Regions from separate parts of the Pseudarthrobacter sp. NPDC059871 genome, predicted to be linked through region 1. Evidence: riboswitches for the same ligand, from Rfam matches in the RefSeq annotation. Region 1 holds a riboswitch; each other region holds the start of a gene.

Region 1 (7,296 bases):
CCAAACCGTTATTGACGCCGACGATGGCGAACGCCTGGTCCCGCGGCAATTCCGCGTCGCATTGGGGCCAGGAAACGTCGTTGCCGAGCAGGGACTGGCTTCCGCTGCCCCCTTGCGGCCCTGCCGTGGGATCGGCTGGATCGGCCCACGCGGGCCCGGCGCAGGTGAAAAGCACTGCTGCCACCAGCAGCCATGCCAGCCTGAACACTGGTAGGTGGGCTCGAGTCCGGGGCATGTGGGGCTCCGTTTATTGCTTGAAGAAACTTATGATCCAGTCTCCCGCGGTATCACGGAGAGGACAAGGCGCAACGCCGCAGCCCGGATCTATCGCATAGAAAAGATATTGAACGAGCTTGATGGAGCTGTAACCTGCCTGAGTGGCCATCAAAAACTCATAGATGATATATTCGCTGCATGACCCAGGAAACCGCCGAACACGTAGCCGTCATGCTCAGGAACGCCCGGAGCGAGAAGGGCTGGACCCAGGGCCAGCTGGCCGCCGAGCTGGGAACCAGCCAGAGCGCGGTGGCCCGGATGGAGCAGGGTAAACAGAACCTGAGCCTGAAAATGATCCAGCGCCTCGAGACCATCTTCGACCGGAGCATCGTCAACGTGGGTAAGCCGCAGATGACCCACCTTCGCGTGGAGGGCGGCCGCACCCTGTCCGGTTCGGTTGACGTCAACAGCAGCAAGAACGCCGGCGTTGCCCTGCTGTGCGCCAGCCTCATCAACCGCGGCACCACCGTCCTGCGCCGCCTGGCCCGGATCGAAGAGGTCAACCGCATCGTGGAGGTGCTCACCAGCATCGGCGTGGAATGCACCTGGCTTAACGCCACCGACCTCCGCCTGCGCCGGCCCGCGGTCCTGGACCTCGACTCGATGGACGTGGAGGCCGCCCGCCGCACCCGCAGCGTCATCATGCTGCTGGGGCCCCTGCTGGACGAGTCCGCCGAGTACAGGCTCCCCTACGCCGGCGGCTGCGACCTTGGCACCCGCACCGTTGAGCCGCACATGCAGGCGCTGCGCCAGTTCGGCCTGTCCGTGGAAGCCACGGCCGGTTTCTACGCTGTCCAGGCGCCGTCGGCTGATTCACGGGACCGTTCCTTCGTCCTCACCGAGCGCGGCGATACCGTCACGGAAAACGCCATCATGGCGGCCACCCACCGCGAGGGCACTACGGTCATCCGGAACGCCAGCCCCAACTACATGGTGCAGGACCTCTGCTTCTACCTGCAGATGCTGGGCGTCACCATCGAAGGCGTGGGCACCACCACCCTCAGGATCACCGGCAAGCCCGTCATCAACGCCGACATCGAATACTTCCCGTCCGAGGACCCCATTGAGGCCATGAGCCTGATCACCGCGGGCATCGTGACGAACTCCGAGGTCACAGTCCGCCGGGTGCCCATCGAGTTCATGGAGATCGAGCTGGCCACGCTCGGGCAGATGGGCCAGCAGCTGGAAATCTCCGGCGAATACGTGGCACGGAACGGCCGGACCCGGCTGGTGGACGTGACCACCAAGCCCTCCGAGCTGAAGGCCCCGGAGGACAAGATCCACCCCATGCCGTTCCCCGGCCTCAATATCGACAACCTGCCGTTCTTCGCCGTGATCGCAGCCAACGCCACGGGCCAGACGATGATCCACGACTGGGTGTACGAGAACCGGGCCATCTACCTGACGGAGCTGAACCGGCTCGGCGCGCAGGTTCAGCTCCTGGACCCCCACCGGATCTACATCAACGGCCCCACCAAATGGCGCGCCGCCGAAGTGGGCTGCCCGCCGGCGCTGCGTCCGGCCGCCTGCCTGCTGCTGGCCATGCTCGCGGCACGCGGCGTGTCCGAGCTGCGCAACATCTACGTGATCGAGCGCGGGTACGAGGACCTGGCCGAGCGGCTGAACACCATCGGCGCCAGGATTGAGTACTTCCAGGGCTGATATTCACGCTTCGTCATGAAGGGGCGGGTCGTTTTAGCTGGCCCTTTTCTGCCGCAGAATGTGACTATGCGTACCTTCGGCGTTGAGGAAGAACTCCTGATTGTTGATCCGGAGTCCGGCGAACCGCTCGCCCTTGCTGACGCGCTCCTGTCCGGGCGGCACGTGGCAGCCGATGATTTGCCGCAGCCTCCACAGGCGCCGGCCGCCAAGGATAAGGCGCACGACGACGGGATGGGCCTGAGCGCCGAGCTGAAGCTTGAGCAGATTGAGACGCAGACCCGGCCGTGCCTGGACTACGGGACGCTGCTGGACCAGATCCGTGCCGGGCGGTCCCTCGCTGACCAGGCGGCGCAAAAGAACCATGCCCGGATTGCGGCGCTCGCAACCTCGCCGCTTCGATCCACCAGCCACACCACTCCCGACCCCCGGTATGCCCAGATGCTGGAGCGCTTTGGGTTGACCGCCCAGGAGCAGTTGACCTGCGGCTTCCACGTCCACACCTATATCGAGTCGCCGGATGAGGGCGTGGCGGTGCTGGACCGGATCAGGGACAAGCTGGCGGTGCTGACGGCGCTCAGTGCCAACTCGCCTTTCTGGAACGGGCAGCCCACCGGCTTCGAAAGCTACCGGACCCAGGCCTGGAACCGGTGGCCAACGTCCGGGCCGGCGGCCGTCTACGGCACCTATGCCGCGTACCGCAGGGTGGTGACGCGGCTCCTGGACAGCGGCGTGATGCTGGACGAAGGCATGCTGTATTTCGACGCCCGGCTCTCGCGGAACCACCCCACCGTAGAGGTCCGGGTAGCGGACGTCTGCCTGCGCGCCGACGACGCCGCACTGATCGGCTGCCTGGTGCGGGCCCTGGTGGAGTCCGCCAGCAGGGAGTGGCGCGACGGCGTGGACCCGGCTCCGGTCCCCACGGTCCTGCTGCGGATGGCATCGTGGCAGGCGAGCAACTCAGGGCTCACGGGCGAGTTGCTGGACTTTGGCAACTTCCGTCCGGCCCGCGCCGCGGACGTGGTCCGGTCGCTGGTGGATTACCTCGCCCCGGTGCTGGACGAGCAGGGCGAGTTGGCACTGGCACGGCAGGGCGTGGAGGACATCATTGCCCGCGGCACGGGCTCGGCGGAGCAGCGGCAGGTGCGGGAGAAGGCACTGACAGGCCAGCCCGAGGACTTCGGCTTCGGCGCAGTGGTGAAACACGCGGTCAGGGTGACCATGCGCGACACCCTGGATCCTTCGGAAGTGGACAATGTTCCCGAACTGCTGCGGGTGCGGCAGTCCTAGACCGCACTGCCGGGCGGCCCGCCATCAAAACACGGCAGGCCTTCCGCCCGCGACGCCGTCCGTGTCCGGACCAGCGCCGCCGCAGCGGAATCACCCTAGATCTGCTTGAGGGCCTGTTCCAGGTCGCCGATGAGGTCCTCGGCGTCCTCAAGCCCCACGGACAGGCGCACCACGCCGTCGGTCAGGCCGATCGCGGCCCTGCCCTCCGGACCCATGGCCCGGTGCGTGGTGGTGGCCGGGTGCGTGATGAGGGACTTGGAATCGCCCAGGTTGTTGGAAATGTCGATGATCCGCAGCGCGTCCAGCAGCGCGAACGCGGCCTCCTTGCCGGAGCGCCCGCCCGAGGGCGCCAGTTCAAGCGTGAGCACCGTGCCGCCGGCCTTCATCTGCTTGGCGGCGAGCCCATACTGCGGGTGTGACTTCAGGAGCGGGTACTTGACCCAACTGACGGCGGGCTGCTGTTCCAGCCATTCGGCGAGCCGCAGGGCGGTGGCCGAGGAGTGGCTGACGCGCAGGCCCATGGTCTCCAGGCCCTTGGTGAGCACCCAGGCGTTGAACGCGGACAGGGCGGGCCCGGTGTGGCGCATCAGTTGCTTCACGGGACCGTCAATGAATTCCTTGGTGCCCAGGATGGCACCGCCGAGAACCCGGCCCTGGCCATCGATGTGCTTCGTGCCGGAATAGACGATCACGTCGGCGCCGAGCTGTCCGCAGCGCTGCAGCAGGGGAGTGGCGAACACGTTGTCGACGACGACGGTGGCACCCGCCGCGTGCGCCAGTTCGCTGACCGCGGCGATGTCCACGATTTCCTGCATGGGGTTGGACGGGGATTCGAAGAAGACAGCGGTGGTGGGCTCGGACAGCGCGGACCGCCACTGCTCCAGGTCCGGGCCGTCGACGAAGACTGTCTCCACGCCCCAGCGGGGCAGGATCTCGTTCAGGATCACAAAGCAGGAGCCGAACAGCGACCGGGCAGCAACCACGCGGTCCCCGGCAGCCAGCAGCGCACCGAGGGCCGTGAAGACGGCGGACATTCCGGACGCCGTCGCAAAACATGCCTCGGTGCCCTCCAGCAGGCGGAGGCGTTCCTGGAACGTGGCCACCGAGGGGTTGCCGTAGCGGGAGTAGACGAAGCGTTCGTCCTCGCCGGTGAAGGCGCGCTCGGCAGCGGCAGCGGATTCGTATACGAACCCGGAGTTGAGGAATATCGCTTCGGACGTTTCCTGGAAGTTGGTGCGGTCCAGCCCGCCGCGGACGGCCTGGGTGTCAGGGCTCCAGCCGGCGGCGTCTTCGTTGAAGGTCACTTAGTTCTTTCCGAGGTTGGTGGGCAGGCCGCGGTTCTTCCAGCCGTTGACGGTGCGTTCGCCGTAACGGTCCGGTTCGCCTTCGAAGCCTTCCAGGACGTTGTAGGAGGTGAAACCCGCCTGGGTTGCCGCCGTGGCCGCCGCGATGGAGCGCTGCCCGGAGCGGCACAGGAACAGCAGTTCGGTGCCGCGGTTCTCCGGGCCCTGCTGCTCCAGGTCTGTAATGAAGTCCGGGTTGGGAATGCCGCCCGGGAACGTCCACTGGATGAACAGGGGATCGTTGTCCGTGGCCTTGGTGTCCGGGATGCCAATGTGCGCCCATTCGCCCTCCGTGCGGACGTCCACCAGGATGGCGCCCTGCTCCAGCTTGGCCCAGGCCTCCTGGGGTGTCAGGTCTCCTGCGTAGCTCATGCGTGGCCCTCGCCGTCGAATTCGGTTTCTTCAGTAGCGGATTCGAGGCTGTCCACGGCGGTGGCGACGGCGGCATCCGCGGAGGCGATGGCTGCCGGGAGCACCACTGCCTGGGCCACGATGACGCTGCTGCCGTTGAAGGTCGCTGCCGGGCTGCCGTGCAGCACATACCCTTCCGCCAAGGCGGCCGAGATCCGCTCGCAAAAGGCGCGGTCGTCCGGGCCGCTGATCAGGCGGTAGGACAGTTTCTCTTCGGGGACAGGTGCGTCAGACATGACGGATCTCCTTCTCTCACGCTTGCAGCTCGAATCGGTCGATATGCCGAGTATTCACCTGAGGCACCCCGCCGTGGGAGGAGGGTTGCCGACCGGCCAGTCAGGGCTTGGTGCCGGTACTCATTACTCCCCAAAAACGTAACACCTGCCGCCGGGAGCCGCACCGCCGCCGTCGTCATCTTCCGTAACTGAACCGGAAACACAGGGTCACAGGGGTGCGGAGCCCTTTCGCGGAAGCGCCCGACGACGGCATTGCCGCAGGTGGACGGGTTCTACAACGCTTCCTGCATGCTTTCCCGGCAGGCCGCGACCGATAAAGTACAGGTGGGGCCGCCGCCCCACCAGGTCTTCGGCACCGGGGGGTTCCATGAGCACGCGTACATCCGCGCGACGACGCACCAAGCCTTCGGTCAGTCCGTTCCGCGCGGGCGCGTCGAGGGGGTGGACATTCCTTGCCGTCCTGCTGCTGGCAGCGTGTGCCGTGGTGCTGCCCGCAGGTGCCGCCCGCGCGGCTGACCTCAGCCCGGATGAGGGAAAACCCCTGTTCGGGGCAATGCTGGAATGGGGTGAGGATTCCGCTGCCGGTTTCGCCGAACGGCTTGGCGCTTCCCCCGCAGCCTACGGGCACGACCTCGCCCTGCCGTACCGCCCGTCGGAGCAGAACAACCTCCGGGGCTTCCTGGAGCAGGCGTCACTGCAGGGCTCGCACGCGATATTCACCGTGAAGCCCAGCGTGCCCCTGGACCAGATAGATGACGCTGCGGCGGCTTCCTTTGCCGGCGAAGTGCGGCGGCTGACGTCCGGTTTTACCGGGCAGGTGCTCATTCGTTTCGCCCCGGATATGAATGCCAGCTGGGTGGAATGGGGCCAGCAGCCCGGCGCGTACCGGAACGCCTTCCGTGCGGTGTCCGCTGCCTTCAAGAAGTCCGACGGCGGCCCGCTGATGGTGTGGGAGCCGTACCTTGGCAAGGACTATCCCTTCGCCCGTAGCCGGAACGCGCCCACGCCCGGCAGTGAGGGCTTCGCGTTGCTCGACACCAACGGTGACGGGACCTGGGACGGGGCCGACAGCGCCTACGAACCGTACTATCCCGGCGATGACGCCGTGGACTGGGTGGGCCTGACCGCCTTCCACGACGATACGGCCGGCGGGGCGGCGGTGAACACGGTGCCCCGGCCGGGCGAGCTGCAGGAGATGCTCACAGCCTCCGGCGGGGAAAACTTCTACAACGACTATTCGGCCGGGCGTGCTAAACCGTTCGTACTGCAGACCGCCGCGTTCTACAGCCCCTCCTCCGGGGGCGCCTCCGAGGTGGACGTCAAGGCCGGCTGGTTCGACCAGGTGGTGGGAGCCGCCACGTCCGCCCAGTTCCAGAAGACTGCGCTGGTGGTGTGGGACGAACGGACCAGCACCCGGGACACCGGAGTGGCAAGCATCAGCTGGCTGCTGACCGGCAATTCCGCCGTGGCGGAGGCTGCCCACGCGCAGCTGAAGGATTCGTCAATGGTGACCGGACCCGTCACGGAGGTAGGCGCCGGCGGCAGCTATGTCCGGGCCAACACCCTGACGGGCGCCGCAGCCTGGACGGTGGGCGTGGCGCTGATCCTCCTGCTGGTGGCACTGTGGCAGGTTCCCCGCAGGGTGAACGCCGCTACCGCCTGGGTTACGCCGATCCCTCCAAGCGGGATTCGCGGGTTGACCTGCTCCGCGGCATGGCCATCGTCTTCGTGGTGGTCAACCACCTGGGCATGACGTCGCTGTTCCAGCTGCTGACCCAGGAAGCTGTGGGGTTCGTCAGCGGCGCCGAACTGTTCGTGCTGTTTTCCGGGCTGGTGGTGGGCATGGTCTACGGCCCCCGGGTGCGCGAGGACTTTGGCACGGTGCTGGACCTGACGTCCCGCCGGGCCGGCAAGCTGTACCTGACGGCGCTGGTGGTCCTGGTGGGCGTGTTCCTGGTTTCGCTCCTCCCCATTTTCCGGACCGAAGCCCTCACCACGTTCGTGGACCAGGGGACCGGCGGGGCCGGCCACCAGGGTGCCGGCCGCACCTACGACCTGTACGCGGGGATGGAATCCCTCTT
Region 2 (7,296 bases), on a different contig from region 1:
GTGGCCGCGAGGCCATCGTGTTCACAGGCGTAAGAGACGTGATCCATGCGCATGCCATCATCTTGGCACTTTGTGATCGGGCTCTCAGCTTAGGCTTGCCTTACTCGAATTTTCCATTTCAGCAGGGTTCAGTTTTCAGCCCGGAACTGGCGTGCAGGACCATGTTCGTCACAATCCTGTCCGCCGCCGCCAAGGTGTTCCTACACTGGGCGCAGGTCATGAGTGCCAGCGCCAAGCCCCGGCTCGCTGGCCGGCAACCCTCCATCCGCGGTGGGGTGCCCCGGGTGAGGACCTGGTTGTCCGGCAACGGCCGGGCGGCAAGCGCGGCCCGCGGTGCTCTCAGCATGCCGGGCCCATGTCAAAGGAGCCTTGAATGTCCAACGGTTGGTCCTTCGAAACCCGCCAGATCCACGCCGGCCAGGAGCCCGACGGCGTTACCGGCGCCCGGGCACTGCCCATCTACCAGACCACCTCGTTTGTCTTCCCCAGCGCCGAGAGTGCGGCCAACCGGTTCGCCCTGGCGGAACTGGCCCCCATCTACACCCGCATCGGCAACCCCACGCAGGAGGCCGTTGAGCAGCGCATCGCCAGCCTCGAAGGGGGACTCGGTGCCTTGCTGCTCAGCTCCGGCCAGGCCGCGGAGACCTTCGCCATCCTGAACATCGCAGAGGCGGGCGACCACATCGTGGCCAGCCCCAGCCTGTACGGCGGAACCTACAACCTGTTCGCCCACACGCTGAAGAAGTTCGGCATCACCGTGACGTTCGTGGCGGACCCGGACAACCTGGACCAGTGGCGGGACGCCGTGCAGCCCAACACCAAGCTGTTCTTCGGCGAGGTGGTCTCCAACCCGCGCCAGGACGTCCTGGACATCGAAGGCATTTCCGGGGTGGCGCACCAGGCCGGTGTGCCCCTGATCGTGGACAACACCCTTTCCACGCCATACCTGATCCGTCCCCTGGAATGGGGAGCCGACATCGTGGTCCACTCCGCCACCAAGTATCTCGGCGGGCACGGAGCGGCGATCGCCGGCGTCATCGTGGATTCGGGCAAATTCGACTTCAGCAAGGACCCGGATCGGTTCCCGGGTTTCAACACCCCGGACCCCACCTACAACGGATTGGTCTATGGCAGGGACCTCGGGGAAAACGGCCTCCTCGGCGCAAACCTGTCCTACATCCTCAAGGCGCGGGTCCAGCTCCTTCGCGACCTCGGCTCGGCCGTTTCGCCGTTCAACGCGTTCCTGATTGCCCAGGGCCTGGAAACGCTGAGCCTGCGCGTGGAACGCCATGTGGCCAACGCCACCGAAGTGGCCCAGTGGCTGGAAGGCCGGGACGACGTTGAATCGGTTGCCTACGCGGGCCTGCCGTCCAGCCCCTGGTACGAGCGCGGCCGCAAGTACGGGCCCAAGGGGACGGGCGCCGTCGTCGCCTTCAACCTTGCCGGAGGAGCCGAAGCGGGGCAGCGGTTCGTCGATGCCCTGGAACTGCACTCCCACGTTGCCAACATCGGCGACGTCCGTTCCCTGGTGATCCACCCTGCCTCCACCACCCACAGCCAGCTGACCCCGGAACAGCAGGCGGTTGCCGGCGTCACGCCTGGCCTGGTGCGGCTGTCCGTGGGCATCGAGCACATCGATGACATCCTGGCAGACCTTAAGGCGGGCTTCCGCGCCGCCAAGGGAGCGGCCGGCTAAGCCGAAGACGTACGACGGCGGGAGGCCGGCCAGGCGGCCGGCCTCCCTTCCGCCGGGCTGCCGTCGGGGAAAAGCAGCGCGGACCGGCAAGTCACAACCAGTCACATGCTTGGCCATCAGCGGGGGGTGTTTCGTACACTCGAACCAGGTCATGAGTGCCAGTGACAGCCCCGGCTTGCTGGCCGGCAACCCTCCTTCCGCGGCGGGGTGCCCCGGGTGAAGACCTGGCCTGCCGGTAAACGACGGCGGGCAAGCGCGTAGAAGAGGTCTTGCCATGACGGTTACCGTCGCCCGTACAACCGCACCCGAACACGGAATTGTCCGCTATGCCTCCATCGGGGGGCTGCAGCTCGAGGGCGGCGGATTCCTGCCCGACGTCACCCTGGCGTACGAAACGTGGGGGACGCTGAACGCCGATGGCAGCAACGCCATCCTGGTGGAGCACGCCCTGACCGGCAGCACGCACGTGACCCGCGGGGACACCGATGAGGAAGGCTGGTGGGAGCACCTTGCCGGACCCGGCGCCCCCGTGGATACGGACCGCTTCTTTGTGGTCTCCATCAACATTGTGGGCGGCTGTTACGGCTCCACCGGGCCGTCATCGCCCGGCCCCGACGGCAAGCCGTGGGGCTCCCGGTTCCCCCTGGTGACGCTCCGGGACAGCACGGAAGCTGAAGCCCGCCTGGCGGACCAGCTGGGCATCAGCAGCTGGTACGCGGTGCTGGGCGGCTCCATGGGCGGCGCCCGGGCGCTGGAATGGGCCGTCACTTTCCCCGAACGGGTGCAGCGCTGCGCCGTCATCGCGGTGGGAGCGGCCAGCACGGCCGAACAGATCGCGTTCGCCCAGGCCCAGACCCTGGCCATCCGCCAGGACCCGAACTTCAACGACGGCGACTACTACGGCGGTCCCTGCCCCGAGGACGGCCTGGCGCTCGCCCGCCGCATTGCCCACATCACCTACAGGTCGGCCGCCGAGCTGGAGCACCGCTTCGGCCGGGAAGCCCAGGCTTCGGAGTCGCCCCTGCAGGGCGGAGTCCTCGCCGGCAGGGGCCGGTACCAGGTGGAGAGCTACCTGGACCACCAGGGCAGCAAGCTCGTCCGGCGCTTCGACGCGAACAGCTACATCGCCCTCACCGAGGCGCTCATGAGCCACGACGTCTGCCGCGGCCGGGGAAGCCTGGCCGCTACCCTCGCCCGGACCAGTGCCCGGTTTTTCGTGGCAGCCGTGGAATCGGACCGGCTCTACTTCCCGTCCCAGTCTTACGAGTTGGCCCAGGCCCTTCCCGGCGACGTTGAGGTCCACCTCATCCAGGCGCCTATCGGCCACGACGGCTTCCTGACCGAAATCGGCCAGCTGGGAGCCCAGCTCCGGTCGGAGTTCCTGGCCTAGCAGCACGGCCTGCACAGAAACAGAGGCTTGTCCGCGGATCCGAACTCTCAAGGGCCGGGTTGCGCGAACAAGCCTCTGATCGATGATCTCCAGAACGTGACGACGCCCGGGGCCCCTAAGGGTTTCTGCGGCCCAGGCTAGCCGTTCATGATTTCGCTGCGGCGGGCCATGTAGTCCTCCATCGACATATCGCCGTTGCTGTACTTCTGGTCCAGTTCCGCGAGTTTCCGGGCCCGGAATCCCTGCGGGGCCGACGGCGGCGGGGGAGTGGCGGGCGCTGCCGGCTGTTCCGGCGCGGGGTACCCGGGCTGCTGCTGGCCGGGCTGGGGCTGGTTGTAGGGAGCCTGGTTGAACTGCTGCTCCCCGTACGGCGGCTGGCCGAAAGGCTGCCCGCCCTGGCCAGGGACCGGCGGCTGGCCGTACTGGTAGGGCCCGGGCTGTGGAACGTTCGGTGCCTGCTGCCCGATCTGCCGGAAACCGCCCGAGTAGTAGTCCTGCTGGGTGTAGCCATCGCGCGGCTGCCTGCTCTGCGGCCCGGCCGACCCGGGGAACTGGCCGCCCGGGTTCTGGCTGCCGGGATATTGGCCGGCGCCGGGGAACTGCTCGGGGTACCGGCCGGGAAAGCTCTGGTCGTGGTTCCGCTTGGCCACCGATTTCCGGTACATGCGCATGGCCATCGGGATCACGAATGACAGGATGATGATCCAGAAAAACAGGTTACTCACGGTGCTGCGCCTCTCGAGTGGGTCTTTCCAGCTTAACGGTCACGGGCCGCATGCCGTTCCGGCGGTCACCGGCACGCTGCCCCAGACCAGACCAGACCAGCTCAGCGCCGCACTGCGTCGGCCGTCCCAAGCGGACCTTCCCCCGAACCCAGGGGAACGCCCGGCCCAAAGGCCGGACCCGGCGTCGGACGCTTGGCCGTGATGCCGTCGCCCGAGGACTGGTGGCGCAGCCGCCGCAGCACCCACGGCACAAAGTACTCGCGGGCCCAGACGAGGTCACCGCTGCGGGCCTCTCGCCAGGTGCTCGGCGGCAGTGGTTTGGGGTGGCGGGGTTCGAGCGTGTGCTTCACGTTCAGGGACTCGAGCACCATTGCTGCGATGGTGTGGTGGCCCAGCGGAGAGAAGTGGAGGCGGTCCTGGTCCCACATCTGGGGGTCGCTGAGCTGCCGCAGGGACCACATGTCCGCAATCACGGCGTCGTGCCGTGCCGCGACGGTCCGCAGGTTCTCGTTGTAGATGGCCACCTTGCTGCGGATCCTTCCCAGCACCGAGGATCCGGTGTCGGGACCGTTGAACAGCACCACGGTGGCTCCGCCCATGGACAGGATCTGCACCACGGAATCCAGCTTTTCGGCCAGGGCGTCGGGGTCTCCGCCGGGGCGGATCAGGTCGTTGCCGCCTGCGGAGAGCGTCACCAGGTCGGGCTTGAGCGCCAGCGCCGGGGCGAGTTGCTGGTCGACGATCTGCTGGAGCAACCGGCCGCGGACGGCCAGGTTGGCGTAGGCGAAGTCGGGCAGCGTCCGGCCCAGTTCTTCGGCCACGCGGTCGGCCCAGCCACGGTAGCCGCCGGGACTTGAGGGTTCGGGATCGCCGATGCCCTCGGTAAAGGAGTCGCCCATGGCCACGTACCGGGTCCAGGGGTGGGAGCCGGTGTCCGTGATGGGGCTGTGGAGGGGGCTTGCGTCAGTCACGGGTCCTATCCTGCCTTCCGCCTCGCTGCCTACGCGAACGTAGGTTGTTACTTTCGGGTAACTGTAAGAATGGAAACCATGACTGAAGCCGAAGTATTTCCTGCCCCCGTCGTCCTGTGGTCGCACCCTGAAGGCGAGCGGGACGGTAAACCCCTGCTGGTGCTCCTGCACGGATACGGCGCCAACGAGCAGGACCTGCTGAGCCTCGCGGATCTCCTGCCCGGCGGGTTCGCGGTCGCCTCCGTCCGTGCCCCGATCGCCACGGGCCCGGGCTTTACCTGGTTCCCGCTGACGGCCTCGATCGACTATTCGCTGGACCGGGTCAAGAAGGCCTCGGCGTACGTCCTGGACTGGATCGACACCATCAGGGAAGGGCACCCCTCGGTGTCCCTGCTCGGCTTCTCCATGGGCATGGCCATGGCCACCACCCTCCTGCGGCAGCGGCCCGCGGACTTCGCAGCCGTCGTCGGACTTTCAGGGTTCGTGGTGGACGCCGGCGACGACCCCACGTTCAAGGATGCCGAGCTGGACGGCACCGTGCCCATGTTCTGGGGCCGGGACCAGCAGGACCCTGTGATCACCGAGGACAAGATCGACTACACCATGGGCTGGGTGCGCAAGCACGTCAAGCTCACCAAGGTGCTCTACACAGGAATGTGGCACGGCATCAACCAGCAGGAAATTGGCCACGTGGGCGAATTCCTCACCCACGAGGTCCTGAAGAAATAGGGCGTACGACGACGGGCGGCGGCCCGGGAGCCACGCCCTTTTTCCGCCGGCGGGGTACAGCAGGCGGAGTACAGCACACAGGGCGCCGGGGGTCTTAGGCCTCCGGCGCGACCACCCGCACGGTCTGGCCGTTCACGGTGACGGTGTCGCCGTTGTGCAGCTGGCGGCCTCGGCGGTCGTCAATTTCGCCGTTGACCTTCACCAGCCCGTTCTTGATCAGCTCCGCCGCTTCCACGCCGTCCTCCACAAGGTTGGCAAGCTTCAGCAGCTGGCCCAGCCGGATCATGGAGTCGCGGATGGGGACGTCGTCAACGGGGATGCTCATAGAGCAATAATGCCTGACGTAAGGTGGATCCAATGACCTCCACCTCCCGCCTGCCCGTACTCGCAGGCCTGCCGCTGGCGGTGGGCGCAGGCCTTGCCATTCCCGTCCAGGGCCGGATCAACGGCGCCCTGGGTGCCCGGCTGGACGACGGCATCAGCGCCGCGGTGGTGAGCTTCAGCACAGGGCTGCTGGTCATGATCCTCATCTCGCTGCTGCTGCCGCGTGGCCGGGCCGGCCTTGCCCGGATCATTCCCGCCGTCCGCAGCCGGGCGTTCCCGCCCGCCTATGTCCTGGCCGGCGGCATCGGCGCGCTGTTCGTGTTTGCCCAGACCTTCACTGTCGGCATCCTGGGCGTGGCGCTCTTCACGGTCGCCACCGTGACGGGACAGACGGTCAGCGGCCTGCTGGTGGACCGGCTGGGCCTGGGCCCCGCGGGCAAGAAATCCGTCACCGGCATCCGGATTGTCGGCTGCATCCTCACCATCGCCGCCGTCGCCTGGGCCGTATCACCGCGCTTCGCCACATCCGGCTCCGGCGGGGCTGCCGCGCTGCTGCTGCCCCTCCTGCTGCCCGTGGCAGCGGGCTTCCTGATGAGTTTCCAGCAGGCGATGAACGGCACCGCAACCGTTCACTACGGCACCCCGATCGCCGCCACGCTGGTCAACTTCATCGCCGGCTGCCTGGTCCTGTGGACGGTGCTGGCCATCAAGGTGGTGGTGGCGGGACCCGCAAACCCGCTGCCCGCGGAGTGGTGGTACTACCTGGGCGGACCCATGGGATGCGTGTTCATCGGCCTGGGCGCCCTCCTGGTCCGGACCCTCGGCGTCCTGGTCACCGGGCTGGGCATGATCGCCGGGCAGCTGATGGGTTCGCTGGCCCTGGACATCTTCGTGCCGGCACCGGGCAGCGTGGTGGCCCTTCCCACCGTCCTGGGCACCATCCTGACCCTGGCGGCCATCATCCTGGCAACACTGCCGTGGCCGCGGGGCGCGCTCCGCGGACGGCGGCCGGTAGGCTAGGAAACGCAGCTTTCACGCATCCCTTCATCCGCCCGCCAGGGCACCGGACGTGCCCCACATCCGGTGCCGTGCGTGGCCTGAAAACCGCGGACCGCACCCAGCGGCCCTGTAGAAATTGGAGTTACCCCCATGGCAGCAAAATCCGTCCTCGACCAGGTCATTTCCCTCTCCAAACGGAGGGGCTTCGTGTTCCAGGCCGGTGAGATCTACGGAGGTTCGCGTTCAGCCTGGGACTACGGGCCCCTCGGCGCCGAACTGAAGGAAAACATCAAGCGCCAGTGGTGGCAGTCCATGGTCCGCGGCCGCGAAGACGTGGTGGGCCTGGACTCCTCCGTCATCCTCCCCAAGCAGGTTTGGGAAGCGTCCGGCCACGTTGATGTCTTCTCCGACCCCCTGGTGGAGTGCCTGTCCTGCCACAAGCGGTACCGCGCGGACCACCTC
Region 3 (7,296 bases), on a different contig from region 1:
CACGTCCGGGTCGCTGCGGGTCAGGTTGCCGTAGGAGAAGTCGTAATCCTTGGTGGCCTGCGCGGCGGTGACGTCGGCGATGGTGGTGAACTTCAGCTGCAGGTCCACGCCCACGGCCTTAAGCTGCTGCTGGACCAGTTCCAGGACTTCCTTGGGCGACTGCCAGTAGGTGACCTTGAAGGCGAGCTTCTCGCCGTTCTTTTCCCGGACCCCGTCCGCCCCTTCCTTCCAGCCGGCGTCCTCCAGAAGCTTCTTCGCGCCGTCGGGATCATGGCCCAGCAGCCCGCTGAAGTCCTTGAAGTACGGGGTGGTGTGGGACAGCACGCCCTTGGCGGGCTGGTCCTTTTCGGTCAGCAGCGTGGTGGTGATTTCCTCGCGGTTGATGGCCTTGGAGATCGCCTGGCGGACAGCTGTTTCCTTGAGCTTGGGCGTGGACTCGTTCGGGTACAGGTTGTAGACGACGCCGGGGTTGGCCCGGGTTTCGTTCCAGAAGCCATTGCCGTTGAAGAGGGTGATGTCCGCCGCGGAGATGGCCGCCGTCGCGTCGATCTGGCCGGACTGCAGGCTGCCGGTGCGGTTGCCGGCCTCGGGGATGATCTTGAACGTGACCGTATCCAGGTAGGCCTCGCCCGTGTTGGTGTTGGTAGCGGCCGGCCAGCTGTAGCCGGCGCGGCGTTCCAGCACCGCTTCCTTGTCCACCGTGTAGCTCTTGACGCTGAACGGGCCGGAGCCGGAGAACTTCCCGGCGCAGCGGTCCGCCTCGGACAGGGACGCTGACGACGGCGAAAGCAGGCCCAGCGTGAAGGTGGAGGTGGCCTGCAGGAACTGGGCGTTGGGCTTGCTGAAGTCCACCACAACGGTCTGCGGGTCCTTGACGGTGATGGCGCTGACGTCGCTAAGGTACGTGGAACCCAGGCTCGCCTTGGCCCCCAGTGCCTTGATCGCTTCGAAGTTGGTCTTCACGGATGCAGCGTCAATGGCCGTGCCGTCCGCGAAGGTGGCGCCGGTCCGGAGCGTAAAGGTGAAGCTGGTGGCATCGGCGTTGGATTCGAATTTCTCTGCCAGCCAGGGCACGATTTCGCCGGACTTCGGGTCCTGCGAGGTCAGTGACGCCACGGTCTGCCGGGCGATCGCGATGGCATCGTTGTTGCCCACCTGCTGCGGATCAATGCAGCCGCGGTCCACGGACAGGGCAAAGTTCAGGTTCCCGCCGGACACCGGGGTGGCGTCGGCGCTTTGCTGCGTGCCGGCGTCGGCCCCGCCGCCGCAGGCCGAGAGCAGCAGCGCTGCGGTTCCAAGAAGGCCGACGACGGCGGTCGGCCGGCGAAAGGGACCGGCGGGCAGGGTGCGGGGCTGGTTGCTGCGGGGCTGGTTGGGGCGGGTCATGCGACGTTTTCGCTTTCGGTCAGGCCGGCGCCGTTACGGCCGGAGTGCAGGGATGCGCGGCGGGTCAGTGGGGCGCGGAGGCCCAGGTTTTCGCGGAGGTTGGTGCCTTCGTATTCGGTGCGGTACACGCCGCGGTCCTGCAGGCGCGGGACCAGTTCGTTGACGATGTCGTCCAGCCCACCGGGAACAATCCAGGGGGTGATGTTGAAGCCGTCCACGGCTCCGGTGTGGGCATATTCGGCGAGCTTGTCGGCGATGCCGTCGTAGGATCCCACCAGGCCACGGCCGTTGAGCCGGGACCGCGCGGCGACGAACTGGCGGATGGACTGGCCCTTGTCCTTGGCCTCGGCGCGCCACTGGGCTGCGAGTTCCTTGGCGCTTGCGCCGTGGAAGGCGTTGCCGCGGGTGGGGTTGGTGACGTCCACAATGGGGTCCGTTTCGGGAAGCGGCCCGTCGGGGTCGTACCCGGTGAGGGTCCGGCCCCAGAACTGCTCCAGGTACGCGATGGCGGTCTCCGGGCCCACCTGCTGTTCGCGGACCCACTGGTGCTTCTCCTCGGCCTCGGCCTCGGTGGCGCCGAGGATGAACTCCTGGCCGGGGAAGATCTTGACGTCGTCCGCGGGGCGGCCGGCCTTAAGGGTGCGCGCCACGATGTCCTCGCGGAACCTCTTGGCATCCTCAAGCTCGGCATGCCGGGAGAAGATCACGTCGGCGTTCCGGACGGCGAAGTCCCGCCCGTCCGGCGAGTCGCCGGCCTGGAAGAGAACCGGGTGGTGCTGGGAGGAGCGCGGCAGGCGGCCGGTGATCTCGACGTCGAAACTTGCGTCCGTGCGCCGGACCGGAGTGATGCTGCCTTCCTCGAGCCAGCGCCCGGCATCCCGGGACCCGGCGATTGCGCCGTCGGCCCAGGAATCCCAGATCGCTTTGGCCGTCTGGACGAAGGCCTCGGCCCGGATATAGCGGTCCTCGTGCTTGAGGAACCCGCCGCGCCGGAAGTTGGCACCGGTCCAGGCGTTGTCCGTGGTGACGATATTCCAGGCCGCCCGCCCGCCAGAGAGCAGGTCCAGGCTGGCCAGGCGGTGCGCCAGGTCTGCGGGGTCGTTGTAGGTGGTGTTCTGGGTGGCCACCAGGCCGATGTTGGTGGTGACGGCGGCCAGGGCCGCGAGGGCCGTCTGGGCATCGGGGCGGCCGGCGACATCGAGGTCGTGGATCCGGCCCAGGTGCTCGCGCAGGCGGAGTCCCTCACCGAGGAAGAACGCGGTGAAAAGGCCGCGCTCCGCCGTCTGGGCCACCCGGCGGAAGGATTCGAAGTCGGTTTGGGAACCGCTCTCCGGGGTCTTCCAGACGGTGGTGTGGTTGACGCCCTGGAAGAAGACGCCAAACTGGATCTGGCCGTTGCCGGCGGTGCGGTGGTGCGTGCTCATGATGCTCTCTTTCAGGCCGCGGCGTAGCGGTTGGCGGGGCGGGGAAGGCCGAAGGTTTCGCGCAGGGTGGTTCCGGTGCGCGGCGCGGCCACACCGGCGCGGTGCAGTTCCGGCAGGACCTGGGCGGCGAGTTCGGGCAGGTCGATGTCCAGGACGGCCGGGTGGAGCCGGACCCCGTCTGCTGCGCGGAAGAGTTCAACCAGCAGCTCGACGAGCCCTGCCGCATTGCCGGCGTACCGGGCGCCGCCCTGCCAGGGTTCGTACGCATCAAGCTCCGCGAGGCGCTCCGCCGCGGACTGGCCGCGGGAGTCGAGGACGACGTCGAGCTCCACCAGGGTGCGCGGGGTTCCGGCCGCTGCTGCAGCCACCGCCGCGGCTGCCAGTCCGTCCACCGAACCGGCGGCGGCGAGCGCCACGTCCGCTTCGACGGCAGGGATCAGGTCCGCCGGTGCGAAGACCACCAGCTGCCCCTGCAGCGGCCGGGGAATGATGGACGGGCCCTTCACGGAGAATCTGTCACCGTCGAAGTCGGCGTAGTGGAGCTTGTCCCGGTCCAGGTAACGGCCGGTGGCTGCGTCCCGGATGACAGCGCCGTCCTCCCAGGAATCCCAGAGCCGGCGGCCGGCCTCCACCACGTCTGCTGCCTCGGCCAGGACATCGGCTTCGGCGAGTGCCTGGCGGCCCACGGACCGTGCCTCGGCGGGTTCGTTGGCGGCGCTGACCAGCCAGCCGGCCCGGCCGTGGGAGGAATAGTCCAGGCTGGCCAGCTGCGTGGCCACATGGAACGGCTCGGTAAACAGCGTTCCCGCCTCGGGGACCAGTCCAAGGGACCGGGTCAGCGGGGCCGCGAAGGCCGCACGCTGCACGGCGTCGATCCGGCCGGCGATGCCGGTGCTGCCGGCATCCAGGACGCGGGAATCGCGGAAGGTGGCCAGGTGGAAGCCTGCGATATCCGCGGCCTGGGCGGTTTCCCGGATCCGGCCGCCGCCCAGGAGGGCGCCGGGAAGGTGGGACGCGCGGCGCCACGCGGCCGGGTGGGCGCCGTCGCCGTCGAGCTCGAGCGCAACGATTTTGGAGCGCAGTTCAGGGACAGGTGTTGAAGCCATGGTTTCCTTCTTCAGGGCCGCAGCGCGGCCGGGACGACATTCACTTGCCGCGGTGCGGCCAGGTCTGTTTCCGGAGCACCCCGCCACAAAATGCCTGAGGGTTGCCGCAGCACCAGCCGGTCCTTGGCGTGCTGACTCTTGACCTATGGCTTGAATGTAGGAGCCGGCCCAATGCGTTGACAAACGCGGTTGTCGCGCGGCGTCAACGCAGGAAATCCCGCGTCAAACAGCGGCTTTTGGCGTCATCTTTGCACTTTTGCCCAGCATCGGAAACGGGCTCCGTGACGGCCTGTTTCCCCCGGTTGAGCCCGGTGACAGGGCCGCTTGGGACAGGGTGGGCCGGCTCGTAGGGTCATGCCATGCCTACCGCTTCCCCCGTCCCCCTGTCAGTACTCGATCTCAGTCCAGTCCCTGCCGGGCAGTCGGCCGGCGACGCGCTGCGCAACAGCATTGACCTTGCTGTAGCCGCAGAGGACCTTGGCTACCACCGCTTCTGGCTGGCCGAGCACCACCTGAACCCCGGCGTCGCCGGTTCCGCCCCGCACGTGCTCTCGGCCCTGGTTGCGGCGGCCACCCGGACCATCCGTGTGGGCACCGCCGCCACCATCCTGGGCAACTACCGGCCGCTGCAGGTGGCGGAGAACATCGGCACCCTCGCGGCCCTGTACCCGGACCGGCTGGACCTGGGGTTCGGACGGTCGGGGCAGCCCAGCACGCCGGCCGCGGATTCAACGGATGCGGGACGGACGACGCCGGAGCCCGCCGCCGCCCACGGCTCCGCTGCGGGTGCTACGCATGCGGACGGCCCCGCGCACGCCGCGGGCGCGGTCGCTGCGGCGCAGCCGGACGAGGGAGCCCGGGTGGTGGACGGGCTCCTGGTCCCGGCGGCTCGGCGGCTCTTCAATTCCGTCCTCCCGCGGAAATTCCGCCTCCAGGCCGAACTCCTGGGCCGCGAACCCGGCGACGCGGACAACTTCGAAAGCGACGTCCAGGACGTGATCGGGTTCTTCACCGGCGGCTACCGGACCCGGCACGGCGAGGAGATCACGGTAACTCCGGCACGGGGCACCACGCCCCAGTTCTGGATCCATGGCTCAACGGCCGGTCCCAGCGCCCGGCTGGCAGGGAAACTCGGCCTGCCGTTTGGGGCGAACTACCACGTCTCCCCTGCCACAGTGCTGGATTCGGTGGCAGAATACCGGACCCATTTCAAGCCGTCGGCCGCGCTGGCGGAGCCATACGTCACCGTCTCCGCGGATGTCCTGGTGGCTGACGGCGGGGAGTCCGCCCGCACCCTTGGCGCCGGTTACGCCGCCTGGGTGCACAGCATCCGCACCGGCCACGGCGCCATTCCCTACCCTGCGCCCCGTGACGGCGGCCGCCTGGATGCGCTGTCAGCCGCACCCGAAACGGGGGCTCCGGACCTCATCCGGGACCGGGTGGAGACGCGGTTCGTGGGCGGCCCGGCGCAGGTGGCCGACCAACTGCGGTCCCTGCAGCACGCCACGGGCGCCCAGGAACTGCTGATCACCACCATCGCCCACAGCCACCGGCACCGCGTGCACTCCTACGAACTGCTGGCCGCCGAGTGGGGCCTGTCCTGAAGTTTGTCCCATCACCATCCGCACAAGAGAAGGAAAGAATCATGACCACTGAAACCGAAACAGACACGCAACTCGTCACGGCCGCAGAAGCCGCCCAACTGATTGCCGGCGGTGCACTGCTGGTTGACGTCCGCAGCGATGCCGGACGCAACAGCACCGGTGCAATCCCCGGAGCGCTGGTGGTGGACCGCGGGCGCGTGGAGGAGGATTTCGGCCCCGAGTCGGAGGAACGCCTGGCGCAGGTTGAAGGCACGGACCAGAAGATCGTAGTGTTCTGCGGCTCCGTGAACGGCTCCGGCCCGGTTGCACGGAAGCTTGAGCGGCTCGGTTACGCCAACGCCGTGCACGTTGACGGCGGTTTCCCCGCCCTGCGCGACGCCGGTGTGCCCACCACCGGGCCCGTCGACGCCGCCGGCAACTAAGCGTCCGTCCGTTCCCCGGCTCCCGGGGCCGGTGAACCTGCCCGGCGGACACCGGCCCCTGCCCCCACCGGCGCCGCCGGCCGGGCACCTGGCTCGCCGGAAACCGACGCTGCAGGCACCGGGGCGCCGGGCACTGGGGTGAGGGCCGTCGTCGTACTTTCCTTTCCGGAGCGTGCGACGGCGGCCCTGGCTTTCCGTGCCGAAACAGCGATCCGCACGGCGTCCGCCGCTCCGGCCAGCAGGGCGGCGGCCAGCAACGCGCAGCACAGCACGATGCCCTGGTGGAAGGCTTCCCGGGCATTCCCGCCGGAGGCACCCTCGCCGAGGAACATGCCCGCGGCCGCGGCGGAACAGAGTGCTGCGGAGAAGCGCTGGCTGAGCTGGTAGAACCCCGCAGCCACCCCCGCCGCCCCTTGCGGCGCATGGGCCAGCGTGAGTGTTTGGTTGGGCGCCACCACAAGCCCTGTGGCCGCGCCCTGCAGGAGCCCCACCCCGGCGACAATTGCTGCGGCAGCACCGGCGTCGAACCCCTGGACCGCCCAGTCCTTTGCCGGGAGGCAGGCCAGCGCCGCGGCGATGGCAACCACTATTCCGGTCCTGCCGTACCGGCCAACGAACCTCCAGCTGAGGCTTGAAGCCAGCAGCATTCCGGCGGCCTGCGGTGCCAGGATCGCTGCGGCGGCCAGCGGAGGCAGGCCCGTTCCGGACAGGAAGTACAGCGAGGTCACTGCCGCCATGGCCGCTCCGACGCCGAACTGGCACAGCGCCACCACCGTGCCAAGGAGATACCCGGGCGACCTCACCAGCGCCGGGCTGAGCAGCGGGGTGCGGCCGCGCCGGTGATAGGAAAACTCCCATGCCGCGAAGGCCAGCACTGCGGCGGCGCCCACTCCCATCCACACGACGGCCACCGGGCCCGGGCCGTAGATGGTAGGAACCAGCGATGCCACCACCACCGCGCCCAGCAAGGCCGCCCCCGGGACGTCCACGGAGGAACGGCGCGGTGCAGCATCGCTTGGGTCCTGGATGCGGCCTGCGCTGGCTAAGCTGGCGGCATCCGTTCCGGGGGTGCGCGCGCTTCCTGACCTGGCCGGGCCGGGCTGCGGCGCCGCGCGCGGAAGGTAAACCAGCGCCAGGGGCACCAGGACCAGCACGAGCGGAACGTTGACCAGGAACAGGAGCCGCCAACTAAGGGCAGGATCGCCGGCGGAGAGAATAATGCCGCCCACAAGGGGGCCGCAGACCGCAGCCGTGCCACCGGCGGCCGCGTAGTAGCCCAGTGCCTTGGCCCGCCCGGAGCCGGTAAAAATGTCCTGGAGGAGGCCCAGTACCTGGGGGTTCAGCGTGCCGGCGC

The links. A riboswitch is a leader RNA that binds a small molecule or an ion and turns the genes downstream of it on or off. The one in region 1 is predicted to bind S-adenosylmethionine.
Region 2: linked by a shared signal. The riboswitch ahead of ACFV4R_RS16885 (homoserine O-acetyltransferase) and the one ahead of ACFV4R_RS08570 (DUF1737 domain-containing protein) in region 1 are both predicted to bind S-adenosylmethionine.
Region 3: linked by a shared signal. The riboswitch ahead of ACFV4R_RS03765 (LLM class flavin-dependent oxidoreductase) and the one ahead of ACFV4R_RS08570 (DUF1737 domain-containing protein) in region 1 are both predicted to bind S-adenosylmethionine.

The regions. Positions count from the first base shown of each region.
Region 1 covers NZ_JBHWJV010000005.1:73,569-80,864, forward strand. The annotation lists gene ACFV4R_RS08545 (hypothetical protein) at 1-235, opposite strand, end outside; gene ACFV4R_RS08550 (UDP-N-acetylglucosamine 1-carboxyvinyltransferase) at 415-1,938, shown strand; gene ACFV4R_RS08555 (glutamate--cysteine ligase) at 2,005-3,225, shown strand; gene ACFV4R_RS08560 (O-succinylhomoserine sulfhydrylase) at 3,321-4,529, opposite strand; gene ACFV4R_RS08565 (rhodanese-like domain-containing protein) at 4,530-4,940, opposite strand; gene ACFV4R_RS08570 (DUF1737 domain-containing protein) at 4,937-5,215, opposite strand; SAM riboswitch class IV at 5,229-5,343, opposite strand; partial or broken gene opgC (OpgC domain-containing protein) at 5,583-7,296, shown strand, end outside.
Region 2 covers NZ_JBHWJV010000013.1:815-8,110, forward strand. The annotation lists gene ACFV4R_RS16875 (VOC family protein) at 1-53, opposite strand, end outside; SAM riboswitch class IV at 215-330, shown strand; gene ACFV4R_RS16880 (bifunctional o-acetylhomoserine/o-acetylserine sulfhydrylase) at 374-1,696, shown strand; SAM riboswitch class IV at 1,844-1,958, shown strand; gene ACFV4R_RS16885 (homoserine O-acetyltransferase) at 1,971-3,086, shown strand; gene ACFV4R_RS16890 (hypothetical protein) at 3,224-3,811, opposite strand; gene ACFV4R_RS16895 (SGNH/GDSL hydrolase family protein) at 3,913-4,782, opposite strand; gene ACFV4R_RS16900 (alpha/beta hydrolase) at 4,861-5,511, shown strand; gene ACFV4R_RS16905 (RNA-binding S4 domain-containing protein) at 5,606-5,836, opposite strand; gene ACFV4R_RS16910 (DMT family transporter) at 5,869-6,855, shown strand; gene ACFV4R_RS16915 (glycine--tRNA ligase) at 6,985-7,296, shown strand, end outside.
Region 3 covers NZ_JBHWJV010000002.1:213,074-220,369, reverse strand. The annotation lists gene ACFV4R_RS03775 (ABC transporter substrate-binding protein) at 1-1,386, opposite strand, end outside; gene ACFV4R_RS03770 (NtaA/DmoA family FMN-dependent monooxygenase) at 1,383-2,810, opposite strand; gene ACFV4R_RS03765 (LLM class flavin-dependent oxidoreductase) at 2,822-3,916, opposite strand; SAM riboswitch class IV at 3,952-4,060, opposite strand; gene ACFV4R_RS03760 (LLM class flavin-dependent oxidoreductase) at 4,276-5,520, shown strand; gene ACFV4R_RS03755 (rhodanese-like domain-containing protein) at 5,562-5,942, shown strand; gene ACFV4R_RS03750 (MFS transporter) at 5,939-7,296, opposite strand, start outside.